Linked DNA regions of Immundisolibacter sp.. The protein of the gene in region 1 interacts with the protein of each later gene in a pairwise test. Links are inferred from orthologs where the notes say so. Each region holds a gene or a part of one and is shown on either strand. Other genes may lie near its edges. The genes, in order: rpe and eno.

Region 1 (4,068 bases):
TCAGTCGGGGCTCAAGCCGGGCGCCACTGCGGCCGGTGCCCGGGAGGGACCTGGCCCAAGCACCCGCCCTGTAACGCCCCCTTTTTGAACCCGGCGCATTGCAGGCGCGCGGTTGCCTCAGATGCTGCCGGCCCGCTCCAACGCCCTCACGCCACCGCGTCCAGCCCGGCCTGCGCCATCTCGGCCGCCCGCAGCAGGGCGCGGGCCTTGTTCTCGGTTTCCTGCCATTCGCTCTCGGGCACCGAGTCGGCCACGATGCCGGCCGCTGCCTGCACGTACAACTGGCCATCCTTCACGATACCGGTACGAATCGCGATCGCCAGGTCCATGTCGCCCGAATAGCTGAGGTAACCGCAGGCGCCGCCATAAATGCCGCGCTTGACCGGTTCCAGCTCGTCGATGAGTTCCATCGCCCGCACCTTGGGCGCGCCGGTCAGCGTACCGGCCGGGAAGCTCGCCCGCAGCACATCCAGGTTGCCCATGCCCGGCCGCAGCAGGCCTTCCACGTTCGACACGATGTGCATGACGTGCGAGTAGCGCTCGATCACCATCTCGTCGGTGACCTCGACGCTGCCGATCTGCGCAATCCGGCCGATGTCGTTGCGGGCCAGGTCGATCAGCATCACATGCTCGGCGCGCTCCTTCGGATCGGCCAGCAACTCGTCGGCGAGGCGACGGTCCTCCTCGGGCGTGGCGCCGCGCGGGCGGGTGCCGGCCAGCGGACGGATGGTGACGCGGGTGCCGGCGGCGGTCGCCTCCTGGCGCACCAGGATTTCCGGCGAAGCACCGACGACCTGGAACTCGCCAAAGTCGTAGAAGTACATGTACGGCGAGGGATTGAGCGAGCGCAGCGCCCGGTACAGCGTCAGCGGCGACTGCGCAAAGGGCGTGCGGATGCGCTGGCCGACCTGCACCTGCATCAAGTCGCCGGCGGCAATGTAGTCCTTGGCACGTGCCACGGCGGCCAGGAAATCGGCCTTGGCGAAACCGCGCACCGATTCGCTGACGGCACCCGGCGGACTGGCCGGCGGCGCCAGCGGACTGCGCAACCGGACAAGCAAGGTGCGCAGGCGCGCCATGCCCGCCGCGTAGGCATCCGGCATGGCCGGATCGACGTAGACGATCAGGTAGATCTTGCCGGCCAGGTTGTCGACCACGGCCAGTTCCTGCGTCTCCAGCAGCAGCAGGTCCGGCGTGCCGATCTCGTCCGGCTGGTCGAAGCGGGCCAGCCGCGGCTCGATGTAGCGCACCGCGTCGTAGCCGAAATAGCCGGCCAGCCCGCCGCAGAAACGCGGCATGTCCGGCGGCACGTACACGCGCTGACGCTGCTGGTAGCGCTCGACGAAATCGAGCGGATTGCCGTCATCGCGCTCGATCACCACACCGTCCTCAACCACCTCGGTCGCGAAACCGCGGCTGCGCAGCAAACGCCGCGCCGGCAGGCCGATGAAGGAATAGCGCCCGAAACGCTCGCCGCCGACCACCGATTCCAGCAGGAAGCTGTTCGGTGCGTTCGCCAACTTCAGGTACAGCGACAGCGGGGTGTCGAGGTCGGCGTAGGTCTCCAGCGTCAGCGGGATGCGGTCGTAACCTTGCGCGGCAAGGGCGGCAAATTGGGCGTGATCCATGGCGCGGGCGGCGGGCGGCAAAAAAGGCCGGCAGTCTTGGCCGCTCAGGGAGCGCCGTCAAGCGCCGCGCGCATGGCGGCAAGGGTGGCCGCGTAATCGGGCGAGTTGAACACTGCCGAGCCGGCGACGAAGGTGTCGGCGCCGGCCCGCGCCACCTGCGCGATGTTGTCGACCTTGATGCCGCCGTCGACCTGCAGGCGAATGTCCCGCCCGCTGGCGTCTATCCGCGTGCGCACCTGCGCCAGCTTCGGCAGCGTGGACGGGATGAAGCTCTGCCCCCCGAAGCCCGGGTTCACCGACATCAGCAGGATCAGGTCCAGCCGCTCCATGACGTGATCCAGATGACACAGCGGCGTGGCGGGATTCAGCACCAGCCCGGCCTGGCAGCCGTGGTCGCGGATCAGCGACAGCGTGCGGTCGACATGCCGCGAAGCCTCCGGGTGAAAGCCGATCAGGCTGGCGCCGGCGGCGGCGAATGCCGGCACCAGCGCATCGACCGGCTGCACCATCAGATGCACGTCCAGGAAAGCCTGCGGCGCGTGGCGGCGCAGCGCCTCGACCACCAGCGGGCCAATGGTCAGGTTCGGCACGTAGTGGTTGTCCATCACATCGACGTGGATCCAGTCCGCGCCCGCCGCCAGCACGGCGTCCACTTCGGCGCCCAGGCGCGAGAAATCGGCCGACAGGATGGAAGGAGAGATGATGTAGTTCGACATGGTCAGAATGGCAGTGTCAGATCGGGCCGGACGCGCGCGAACAGCGCCCGGAATTGCGCCTCGATGCGCTCCAGCGCCGCCTGGTCGTCGGCCTCGAAGCGCATCACCAGCACCGGCGTGGTGTTGGAGGCCCGCACCAGGCCAAATCCGTCCGGATAATCGGCGCGGATGCCGTCGAGCGTGCTCACATCGGCGCCCGGAAAATCGGCCGCGGCGGTCAGGGTCTTCATCAGCGCGAAGTGCTCGCCTTCCTGCAGGTGCAAATGCAGCTCGGGCGTGCTGGCCGAGTCCGGGATGGCGGCGAAGACCTGCTCCGGCGTTTCAGCCTGGCGACTGAGGTACTCCAGCAGCCGGCAGGCGGCGTACACGCCGTCATCAAAGCCGTACCAGCGTTCCTTGAAGAAGATGTGCCCGCTCATCTCGCCGGCCAGCGCGGCGCCGGTCTCGGCCATCTTGGCCTTGACCAGCGAGTGGCCGGTCTTCCACATCAGCGGCCGGCCGCCGGCGGCGGCGATGGCACGCGGCAGGTGGCGCGTGCACTTGACGTCGAACAGGATGGTGGCGCCCGGCACGCGCGAGAGCACGTCGCGCGCAAACAGGATCATCAGCCGGTCGGCGAACACGATGCGCCCGCTGGCGGTGACCACGCCCAGGCGGTCGCCGTCGCCGTCGAAGGCCACGCCAAGGTCGAGACCTTTTTCGCGCACGCAGGCGATCAGATCCTGCAGGTTCTCCGGCTTGGTCGGGTCCGGGTGGTGGTTCGGAAAATTGCCGTCCACCTCGGCGAACAGCGGCACCACCTCGCAGCCGAGCGCCTCGATCAGCGCCGGCGCGCTGGCGCCGGCCACGCCGTTGCCGCAGTCGACGCCCACGCGCAGGCGCCGGGCCAGCTTCACGTCGCCCAGGATGCGCTCGCGGTACGGGGCGAGCGCGTCGGCCTCGCGCACGTGGCCGAAGCCGGTTTCAAGATCGTCCGCCTCGATCAGCGCGCGGATGCCCAGGATGTCCTCGCCGGACAAGGTCTTGCCGGCCACGACGATCTTCAGGCCGTTGTAATCGGGCGGGTTGTGGCTGCCGGTGACCGCCACGCCGCAGCCGGTGTCGAATTCGTAGCTTGCGAAATAGACCACCGGCGTCGGCACCATGCCGACGTCGATCACGCCGCAGCCGCTGGCCGCCAGGCCGCGCACCAGCGCATCGGACAGCGCCGGTCCCGACAGGCGCCCGTCGCGGCCTACGACCACCTCGCGGCAGCCGGCGCGGCGCACCAGCGTGCCGATGGCGCGGCCGATCTGGTACACGCCGACCTCGGTCAGGCTCTGGCCGACCACGCCGCGGATGTCGTAGGCGCGGAAGATTTCCAGGGGTGGCAGGCTCGCTGCGTTCATTGCGCGCTCGTCAGGTTGGGTTGAAAGGCAATTCTCAATCGCGGCCGGTGTGGCCAAAACCGCCGGCGCCGCGCGCCGACGGCGTGAAGCTGTCCACCACCGCAAACTCGGCCCGCACCACCGGCACCAGCACCAGCTGCGCGATGCGCTCGCCCGGCTCGATGGTGAACGGCGCCGCGCCGCGGTTCCAGCACGACACCATCACCTCGCCCTGGTAGTCGCTGTCGATCAGCCCGACCAGGTTGCCGAGCACGATGCCGTGCTTGTGGCCGAGGCCGGAGCGCGGCAGCAGCACGGCTGCCAGGCCCGGATCGGCGATGTGCAGGGCAAAGCCGG
Region 2 (9,215 bases), on another replicon or contig:
GTACAGCATGGGGATGATGGGTGCCGAGTAGGCCAGCAGCGGATTGTCGTAGTGCACCGGCTCGCCGCGCAGCGGCTTCTCGATGAACGGCTGCAGGCCCTGGCCGACGGCGCCGGCAAAGGCGAAGCCCGGCCCGTACACCTGCCCGCCCAGGCGCAGGATGCGCACGTCCAGGTCGTACAGCTGGCGATAGTCGTTGGCCAGCAGCTCGGCGCCGACCTTGGCGCTGGCGTAGGGATCGGCGGGGATGTCGAACTTGCCGGTATTGAGCGTTCCGGAGAAGGCCGCGCCGGTCCACCCGGTCTTGCCGGTGGACACGTAGCTGACGCGCTTGATGCCCATGGCGCGGGCGCATTCGAGCACGTTCAGCGTGCCCATGATGGTCAGCTCGGCGTTGGCGTAGGGCCGCGCGTAGGCGCCGGGGGTGAGGAAGCTCGCCGTGTGCAGGATGCGCGTCACGTCCAGCTCGCGCACCGCCCGGTACAGGTCCGGCGCGTGCAGCACGTTGCCCTGCATCAGCGTGACCTTGTCGCGGATGTCGGCCAGCAGTTCGGTTTTCAAGACCATGTCGAAGGCCGCCACCGGCACGCCGCGAGCCGCCGCCTCGCGCACCGCAAACGAGCCCACCAGGCCACAGCCGCCGGTTACCAGAATTGTCACGGGTCTCTCCTCTTGTGTCGTGGCTTGAAAATGAATCCATGCGCATTCGGCCCGGGAGCGGGCCTCCCACACCGCCTCGAAGAGTGTGGGAGCGGCGCCGTCGCCGCGAACGGTGCGTTTCCTCAGGAAGTCGCCAGCACCAGTTCGCTGGTGGCCGAAGGCTGCAGCGGCGCATCCTCGGCCGGCAGCACGATAGTCAGGCGCCGGACCGGCACGCCATTGTCCATCAGTGCGGCGCGGATTGCCTCGCCGCGTGCCTGCGCCAGCGCCCGCAGGGCCGCCGTATCCGGAGCCATGGCGGCCAGCAGGCGCTCACGCCCGGCGCGCGCCGCCGCGGCGCGCTGCTCGGCAGCAGTCGGCTGGGTATCGGCCGGTGCGGGCACTGCCGGCGGCTCGTTGCCGAAACGCTCTTCGTACAGCGCGATCAGGCGCTCGGTCCAGTCGGCATCGCCCTCGAACGGATCATCATCTTCACCGCCCGCCTGGCCGAGGGCCGCCCCCAGCGCCTGCTGCGCCAGGGCCCGGGCGTCGTTCTGGTCTGCCAGCGGGTGGATGTGCAGCGTGAGCTGCGGCCGCGCGATGAGGGCCTGCGCCACTTTCTGCAGGGGTTCCATCTGCGCCGCCGGCAACTGCGCGCTGCCGGGGGCGAACGCGACTGTCCGCAGGTCTTTTGCCTTGCCGCCGACCAGGCGCGCCAGCAGGGTGAAGGGTGTTTTCACCGCCTTGACCACGAGCGCCCTGATCGCCTTGCCGATCAGGGCGCCGTAGTCGAACTGCGGGTTCGAGAGATCGCCGCGCAGCGGCAGGGCGACGTCGATGACTCCGCGCGAGTCCTTGAGCACTGCCAGGGCCAGGGTCAGCGGCAGGTCGAGCGCGTCCGGACTGTCCACCCGCTCGCCCAGCACCAGACGGTTGAGGATGATTCGGTTGTTGCCGATCACCTGTGGCCCGCTTACCGTGTAATCGAGGTCCACGTCCAGCGTGCCGCGCTCGATGCGGTAGCCGGCAAACCTGCTCACGTAGGGCGTGAAGGTCGCCATCTCGACCCCGGTGAAGGACAGCTTGAACGCGGCTTCGCGCGGTACGCCGACGGTAAAGCTGCCCTCGACCGTGGCTGGCGCGTACTGGTCGATGCGACCGTTCAGCACGACGCGCGCCGGCTGCGTGGCATCACTCGCCAGGCCGTCGATGTTGCCTTTCAGCTGCTCGATGCTGACCGCGAAATGCGGCGTCAGGCTGTGGTCTTCGATGTGGAGCGTGCCGCGACTGACGCGCACCGTGTCGACTGCGAAGCGCATCGGCGCCGGCCCGGGGCCATCGTTGGTCACTGGTGAGTCGGTGACTGGCGCCACGTCGCGTGGCCCGAAGCGCGACAGGTTGCTTTGCCGGTTCTCGGTGATGACAGCCCGCAGCACTGGCCGGTTGATCCAGATCTTGCTGGACGTGACGCCCTGCGCGCTGGCCTGCAGCTGATCCACGCGCAGCGTGCGCAGCGCCAGCAGCGCCTCGTCGCGTTCGGTGTCCCACAGATCGACACGGGACAGCGTGACCTGGCCGCGGAATTCCGGCCCCGGCCCGCCGAGCGTCAGCTGTCCGGTGGCCGCTGCCGTACCGCTGCGCAAGGCGACCGGGCCGACGTCCGGCAGGTAGGGCGCCAGCGGCGGCAGGGGCAGGCCCTTGGCGGTGATTTCAAGCTCGGCCGGGCCGGCTGGCAACACCGCCTCGCCGGCCAGCCCGAAGGTGCCACCGTCCGCCAGGCTGCCGGTGAGGCTCACCGGCACCTTGTCCGGCGCGCCCAGCGCACCGATGTCGACCTGCTCCAGCGTGAGGTCCTGGTGCAGCGCCGGCTGCACCGTTTCATCGCTGATGCTCAGGCGCTGGCCGGTCAGCGCCAGGGCGCCCAGCGTGACCTGCCAGCTTGGGCCGGCGGGATCCGTTTCGTCGTTGCCGGCCTGGCGGGTCAAGTCCTGAAGGTTGATTCGTCCGTCGGCTGCCCGCGCCAGCGCCAACCAGTTGTCGCGTCCGCTGATCCGGCCCACGGACACGCGCCGGGCGGCCAGATCGAGGGCCAGTTCATCCACGGCCAGTTCGGCAATCTGCGCCAGCGGGGCGTCGCTGGCATCGGCAAGCGCGGTCTGGCGCAGGCTCATGCGACCGTCGCTGAGTCGCACCGCCCCGCCGGCAGCCAGCGATAGCGTGGCGTTGGCGTCGATTTTTCCCCCACGCGCTTTCAGGGGTAGCGCGCGTTCCAGGTAGGCCAGCGCCGGTTCGGCGTCGATGCCCTGCAATGAGAAGCGGCCGTCGAGCGCCAGCGGCGCCGGCACGAGATCGGCCTGCAGGCGCAGCGTGCCGCCGCCTGCGCGGCCCCGCAACAGCACGGGAATCGGTTCTGCGGCCTGGCTGTCGAAGCCGGCCATCGACACGACCAGATCGGTCAGGCGCAGCGCGGCCGCCGGCCGTGCACTGGCGTCGCGCACGACAAGCGCGCTGCCATCGACGTTCATCCGGTCGATGCGCAGCCGCGGCGGCGGACCGCCATCGCCGCCGCCGGCCGGCAGTTGCGGGCTGATGCCGCCGCCCTCCAGGAGACCGAGCTGCCCGCGCGCACCGCGTACCGTCAAGGCGTCAAGATGCACGCTGCGTGTCCACAGGGAGTCGACCGCAAGGTCGGCCATGGCACTGTCCACCGCCAGCAGCAGGGCGCCATCGGGATCGCTCAGGTGCAGGCCGTCGATCCGCAGCGCCAGCCGCAAAGGGTCGAAATCGAGCGCTGCCACATGGGCGGTGCCGCCGGTGGTTTCGGCGAGGGTCTGCTCGGCGTAGAGCCGGGCGCGCTCGGGCACGGCCATTGCAGCCGCCACAAGTGCGGCCAGCAACGCCAGCATGAGCAGGCAGCGCCAACGACAGCGGTGGCGCAGGTTCGCTATTGCCAGGAAGGCGCGCATGGTCCCGATCTTAAGCCGCGAAAGCGGCACGAGCGAGCCGGCCGGCCATCCGTGCGGGCCATAATGGCCGTTCAGTCAGCCTGCGCTGACCCCTCATACGGAGCAGACGACCATGACCCTTCGAGATGCCGCCACGGTGGTGCTGGTGCGCGAGGCGGGCGACGGCGCGCCGGGCTTCGATGTGTTCATGCTGCTGCGCACGGTCAAGAGCGATTTCAATGCCGGGGCTTATGTATTCCCCGGCGGCGGGGTCGACCGCAGCGACGGCGGCGCGCAGGCACAGCGTGTGTGCAGCGGGCTCGACGCCCGCCAGGCCAGCGCGCGTCTGGGCATCGCCCAAGGCGGCCTGGCGTTCTACCTGGCGGCGATTCGCGAGTGTTTCGAGGAAGCCGGCGTGCTGCTGGCGGCCGATGCCGCCGGGCAGACCTTGAGCCTGCACGAGCCGGCAACGCAGCAGCGCTTCGCGGCGTACCGGGCGGCGCTGAATGCCGGTCAGACCACGCTGGCGGCCATCTGCGAACGCGAGCACCTGCGCCTGCCGCTGGACCAGGTCCATTACTACAGCCACTGGATCACGCCCGAGGGCATGCCGCGGCGCTACGACACGCGGTTTTTCCTGTGCCGGGCGCCGCTCGGTCAGGAACCACTGCACGACGGCGAGGAAACCGTCGACCATTGCTGGGTCCGTCCGCAGGAGGCCCTGGCGCGGCACGCGGCCGGCGGCTTCAACCTGGTACCGGCCACGCGCAAGCAGCTCGAATTCCTGGCCCGGTACCCGACGGTCGATGCCCTGCTGGCGGCGGTACGCAGCATCGGGCAGGTGCCGGCGATACTGCCGCAACTGATCATCGGCGCCGACGGCAAGCCCGAGCGGGTGCGCCTGCCGCTGCCGGAAGGCGTGGAAGAAATCGACCTGCGTGGAGTGGCCCTGTGAACGCTGCCGGCAACCCCTTCGATACGCCACAGATCCGCGCCGAGTTCCCATTCGCGGCGGCCGTCGACGTGTGGCCCGGCGTGCGGCGCATCACCGCGCCCAATCCGGGCCTGATGACCGGCCCCGGCACCAATACCTATCTGGTCGGCAGCCGTCAGGTGCTGGTCATCGATCCGGCCTGCGACGCCCCGGCGCATCTGGATGCCATCAAGCGCGCCGCAGGCGATGCCATCACCGCCGTGCTGGTCACGCACGCCCACCCGGACCACGCCCCCGGCGCGCGGGAACTGGCCCGCGACTGCGGCGTGCCGGTGTACGGCAGCGGCATCGCGCTGGCCGGCGTCAGCACGCCGGGCTTCGCGCCCGACCGGGTACTGGCCGATGGCGATATCCTGCCGACCGACGCCGGTCCGCTGCGCGCCCTGCGCACACCCGGCCACGCCGCCGACCACATCTGCTACCTGCTCGAAACGCAGCGCCTGCTGTTCGCCGGCGACCATCTGATGGATGGCACCACGGTGGTGATCGCGCCGCCCGATGGCGACATGGCGGCCTATCTGGCGTCCTTGCGGCGCCTGCAGCAGGAGCCCGTCGAGCGTATCGCCCCCGGGCACGGCCGGCTCATGGAAGGCGCGCAGGCCACCGTGCAACAGGTCATCGACCACCGCCTGGCGCGCGAGGCGGCCATTCTCAAGGTGCTGGAGGGTGGGGGCGGGCGCAGCATCCCGGACCTGGTGGCCGAACTCTACGTCGGCGTCCCGAAGGCCCTGCACGCATTGGCCGAACTGTCGGTTTATGCGCATCTGATCAAGCTGGCGGCGGAAGGGCGGGTGCAGGGTGATGGCCGCGCCGCAGTGTGGCGGCGGGTCGTCTAACGAAACACGGAGGTATTCAGCTTCCCGCAGCGCCGGCACGCGCTGCCAGAATCAGTGGCTACCAGTGAGTCATCGGAGGACTGGAGCCCGGCTCGCCGGGCGATGCGTCCTCGCGTAGGGCCGGTCCGTCGTCCATCGCGCAGCGAAGCCGCTACAGCGGGTCGTGGCGGGTCGCTTCTGATCAGGCGCGCGCCAGCAGGCACACGGCGTGGGCGGCGATCGCCTCGCCGCGGCCGACCGGACCCAGGCCCTCGGTGGTGGTGGCCTTGACGCTGACGGCGTCGATGTCGAGGCCCAGATCGGCGGCGATGTTGGCGCGCATGGCGTCCCGATGCGGGGCGAGCTTGGGCCGCTGCGCCAGCACGGTGGCGTCGATGTTGACCACCGAGTAACCGGCTTCGCGTACCAGCGCAACCACGCGCCGCAAGAGCAGGCGGCTGTCTGCGCCTGCATAGGCCGGATCGGTGTCCGGAAAGTGCTGGCCGATGTCGCCCAGGGCCGCCGCGCCCAGCAGCGCGTCGGCCAGGGCGTGCAGCAGCACGTCACCATCGGAGTGCGCAATCGGGCCGTGGCTGTGGGGGATCTGGACGCCACCCAGCACCAGGGGTCGGGCGGGCGCCAGGGCGTGCAGGTCGTAGCCGTGGCCGATGCGCATCAGGTCTCCGGGGTGCTTTGGGCAGTGCGATCGAAGCGCGCTTGCGCGGCCAGCAGGCACTCGGCCAGGGGCAGGTCCTGCGCCACGGTGATCTTGATGTTGTCGCGCCGGCCGGCCAGCAGGCGCGGGCGAAAGCCTGCGCTTTCCATGGCCTGGGCCTCGTCGGTGGGTTCCTGGTCGGCAGCCAGCGCACCGGCCAGCGCCGTCCGCAGCACATCAAGCCGAAACCGCTGCGGCGTCTGCACCGTCCACAGGCCCTCGCGCGGCACGGTTTCGCGCACCCGGCCGGCGGCGTCGGCGCGCTTTACGGTGTCGGTCAGCGGCGTGGCCAGCAGGCAGCCGTGCTCCTCCAGCGGCTCGGCGCACAGGCTGTGGATGTCGCCCGCATGCAGCAGCGGGCGCACGGCGTCGTGCACCAGCACTGGCGTTTGCGGCTGCTGGCGGTCGGCCAGCCAGTCGAGTGCGGCCAGCACGGACGCGCCACGGCTGGCGCCACCGGTCACCACCTGCAGCGGTTTGGCGCAGGTGAAGCCGAGCGCCTGCCAGTACGGATCGGCCTCGCGCAGCGCCAGCACGATGCCGGCGACGCGCGGGTGTGCGGCCAGGCGTTCGAGGGTGTGCACCAGCACGGGTGCGCCGGCCAGCGGCAGGTACTGCTTGGGCAGGTCCGCGCCCATGCGCACGCCGATGCCGGCGGCGGGCACGATCGCCCAGTGGTCGGCGCTCGGCAGGGCTTCCGCCACCGGACGCCTACTCGATGACGCGGATGAAGGTCTCGCCGGGCTTGATCATGCCAAGCTCGCTGCGGGCGCGGTCTTCCACGGCAGTCACGCCGCTGCGCAGGTCCTCGACCTCGGCCGTGAGCTGCGCGTTGCGTTCGGCCAGCTGGTCGACCGCGTCGCGTTCGCGCACGACCCGGTCCTGCAGCTCGCCAAGCTCGAACAGGTTGCCGGGCGCCACCAGCAAACGGTGTTGCAGGCCGAGCATGACCAGCAACAGCGCAAGCAGGCCGGCGCGCATGGGCATCAGCGGGCGAGCGACCCGAACACGCCGGCGCCCGGATAGCGCGCCGCGGCACCCAGCTCCTGCTCGATGCGCAGCAGGCGGTTGTATTTGGCCACCCGGTCCGAGCGGGACAGCGAGCCGGTCTTGATCTGCCCGGCGCCGCTGCCGACCGCGATGTCGGCGATGGTGGTGTCCTCGGTCTCGCCCGAGCGGTGCGAGATCACCGCCGTGTAGCCGGCGCTGCGCGCCAGGCGCACGGCGTCCAGCGTTTCCGACAGCGTGCCGATCTGGTTCACCTTGATCAGGATGGAGTTGGCCACGCCGGCCGTGATGCCCTTCTGCAGCGTGGCCGGGTTGGTCACGAACAGGTCGTCGCCGACCAGCTGCACGCGCTTGCCCAGGCGCTCGGTGAGCAGCTTCCAGCCGTCCCAGTCGTCCTCGGCCTGGCCGTCCTCGATGGAGATCACCGGGTAGCGGTCGGCCAGATCGGCCAGGTACGCAACGAATTCGGCCGACGTCAGGCTGCGCTTCTCGGATTCGAGCTCGTAGCGGCCAGCCTTGTAGAACTCGCTGCTGGCCACGTCGAGCGCCAGCAGCACCTGTGTCCCGGCGGCATAGCCGGCATCGCCGATGCTGTCGAGCACCACCTTCAAGGCTTCTTCGTTCGAGGCGAGATCCGGCGCGAAGCCGCCTTCGTCGCCGACGGCGGTGTTAAGGCCCCGTGCGCGCAGGCGGCGCTTGAGGGCCTGGAAAATCTCGGCGCCGCAGCGCAGGGCTTCCGAGAAGCTCGGCATGCCGGCCGGGATGACCATGAATTCCTGCAAGTCGACGCTGTTGTCGGCATGCGCGCCGCCGTTCAGGATGTTCATCATCGGCACCGGCAGGCACATGTCGACGCCGCCGCACAGCAGGTTGATGTGCCGGTACAGCGGCAGCCCGCGCGCCGCGGCGGCCGCATGGGCGGCCGCCAGGGACACCGCCAGTGTGGCGTTGGCGCCCAGGCGCGCCTTGTTGTCGGTGCCGTCGAGTTTGAGCAGCACGTCGTCCAGGCCGCGCTGGTCGGCCGGGTCCAGGCCGCGCACCGCCGGCAGGATTTCCCGCAGCACGTTGTCGACCGCCTTGCGCACGCCCTTGCCGCCATAGCGGGCAGCGTCGCCGTCGCGCAGTTCCAGCGCTTCGCGCGAACCGGTGGAGGCGCCCGAGGGCACCGCCGCCCGGCCCAGCTGGCCGCTGTCGGTCAGGACGTCCACTTCCACGGTGGGAAAGCCGCGCGAGTCGAGGATTTCGCGGGCCTTGATATCGACGATCGTGCTCATCGGGGTCTCAGGTTGATTGCATCAGGGCCTGCTCGGCAAAACCGGCGGCCTTGACGGTGCGGTCCAGGCTGACCAGGGTTTGCAGCAGGTTTTCCATGCGGTCCAGCGGCCAGGCGTTGGGTCCGTCGGACAGCGCGCGGGCCGGGTCGGGGTGGGTTTCCATGAACAGTCCGGCCACGCCGGCGGCCACGGCGGCCCGCGCCAGCACCGGCACGAATTCGCGCTGGCCGCCGGAACGGTCGCCCTGCCCGCCGGGCAGTTGCACCGAGTGCGTGGCGTCGAACACCACCGGGCAGCCGGTTTGCCGCATCACGGCCAGGCCGCGCATGTCGACCACCAGGTTGTGGTAACCGAAGGACACGCCGCGCTCGCACACCATGACCCGGCCTTCGCCGCCGGCGGCGTTGGCCTTGGCCACCACCTGCGCCATGTCGTCCGGCGCCAGGAACTGGCCCTTCTTGATGTTGACCGGCTTGCCGCTGGCGGCGGCGGCTTCGATCAGATCGGTCTGGCGGCACAGAAAGGCCGGCGTCTGCAGCACGTCCACCACCTGCGCGGCGGCCTGCACGTCATCCGGTGTGTGCACGTCGGTCAGTACCGGCACGCCGAGCGTCTCGCGCACCTCGGCCAGGATCGCCAGGCCGGCGTCCCGGCCCGGACCGCGAAAGGACTTGCCGGAACTGCGATTGGCCTTGTCGAACGAGGCCTTGAAGATGAACGGCACGCCCAGCCGGGCGCAGATGTCCTTGAGCGTGGCGGCGGTGTCGAGCGCCAGCTGGCGGCTTTCCGCCACGCACGGCCCGGCGATCAGGAACAGCGGCCGGT

The links.
Region 2: the proteins of rpe (region 1) and eno interact in binary tests that used the Escherichia coli proteins (3 or more experiments, as listed by UniProt). The link is inferred for Immundisolibacter sp. from one-to-one orthologs.

The regions. Positions count from the first base shown.
Region 1 is NZ_JACIZD010000001.1:18,887-22,954, forward strand. Bases 509-3,244 are described here. They hold rpe (ribulose-phosphate 3-epimerase), read right to left. Parts: upstream 2,345-3,244; coding sequence 1,673-2,344; downstream 509-1,672. Other genes in these bases: trpE (anthranilate synthase component I), read right to left, coding at 509-1,628; H5U26_RS00100 (phosphomannomutase/phosphoglucomutase), read right to left, coding at 2,347-3,244. In the rest of the region: more of trpE, read right to left, coding at 147-508; more of H5U26_RS00100, read right to left, coding at 3,245-3,732; dut (dUTP diphosphatase), read right to left, coding at 3,767-4,068. UniProt on the Escherichia coli protein: Catalyzes the reversible epimerization of D-ribulose 5-phosphate to D-xylulose 5-phosphate.
Region 2 is NZ_JACIZD010000003.1:228,121-237,335, forward strand. What follows is about bases 6,243-9,215. They hold eno (phosphopyruvate hydratase), read right to left. Parts: upstream 8,391-9,215; coding sequence 7,095-8,390; downstream 6,243-7,094. Other genes in these bases: ispD (2-C-methyl-D-erythritol 4-phosphate cytidylyltransferase), read right to left, coding at 6,243-6,812; H5U26_RS07125 (septum formation initiator family protein), read right to left, coding at 6,820-7,089; kdsA (3-deoxy-8-phosphooctulonate synthase), read right to left, coding at 8,398-9,215. Outside these bases: H5U26_RS07095 (NAD(P)-dependent oxidoreductase), read right to left, coding at 1-660; H5U26_RS07100 (DUF748 domain-containing protein), read right to left, coding at 783-3,605; H5U26_RS07105 (NUDIX domain-containing protein), read left to right, coding at 3,718-4,539; H5U26_RS07110 (MBL fold metallo-hydrolase), read left to right, coding at 4,536-5,414; ispF (2-C-methyl-D-erythritol 2,4-cyclodiphosphate synthase), read right to left, coding at 5,596-6,069; more of ispD, read right to left, coding at 6,069-6,242. UniProt on the Escherichia coli protein: Catalyzes the reversible conversion of 2-phosphoglycerate (2-PG) into phosphoenolpyruvate (PEP). It is essential for the degradation of carbohydrates via glycolysis.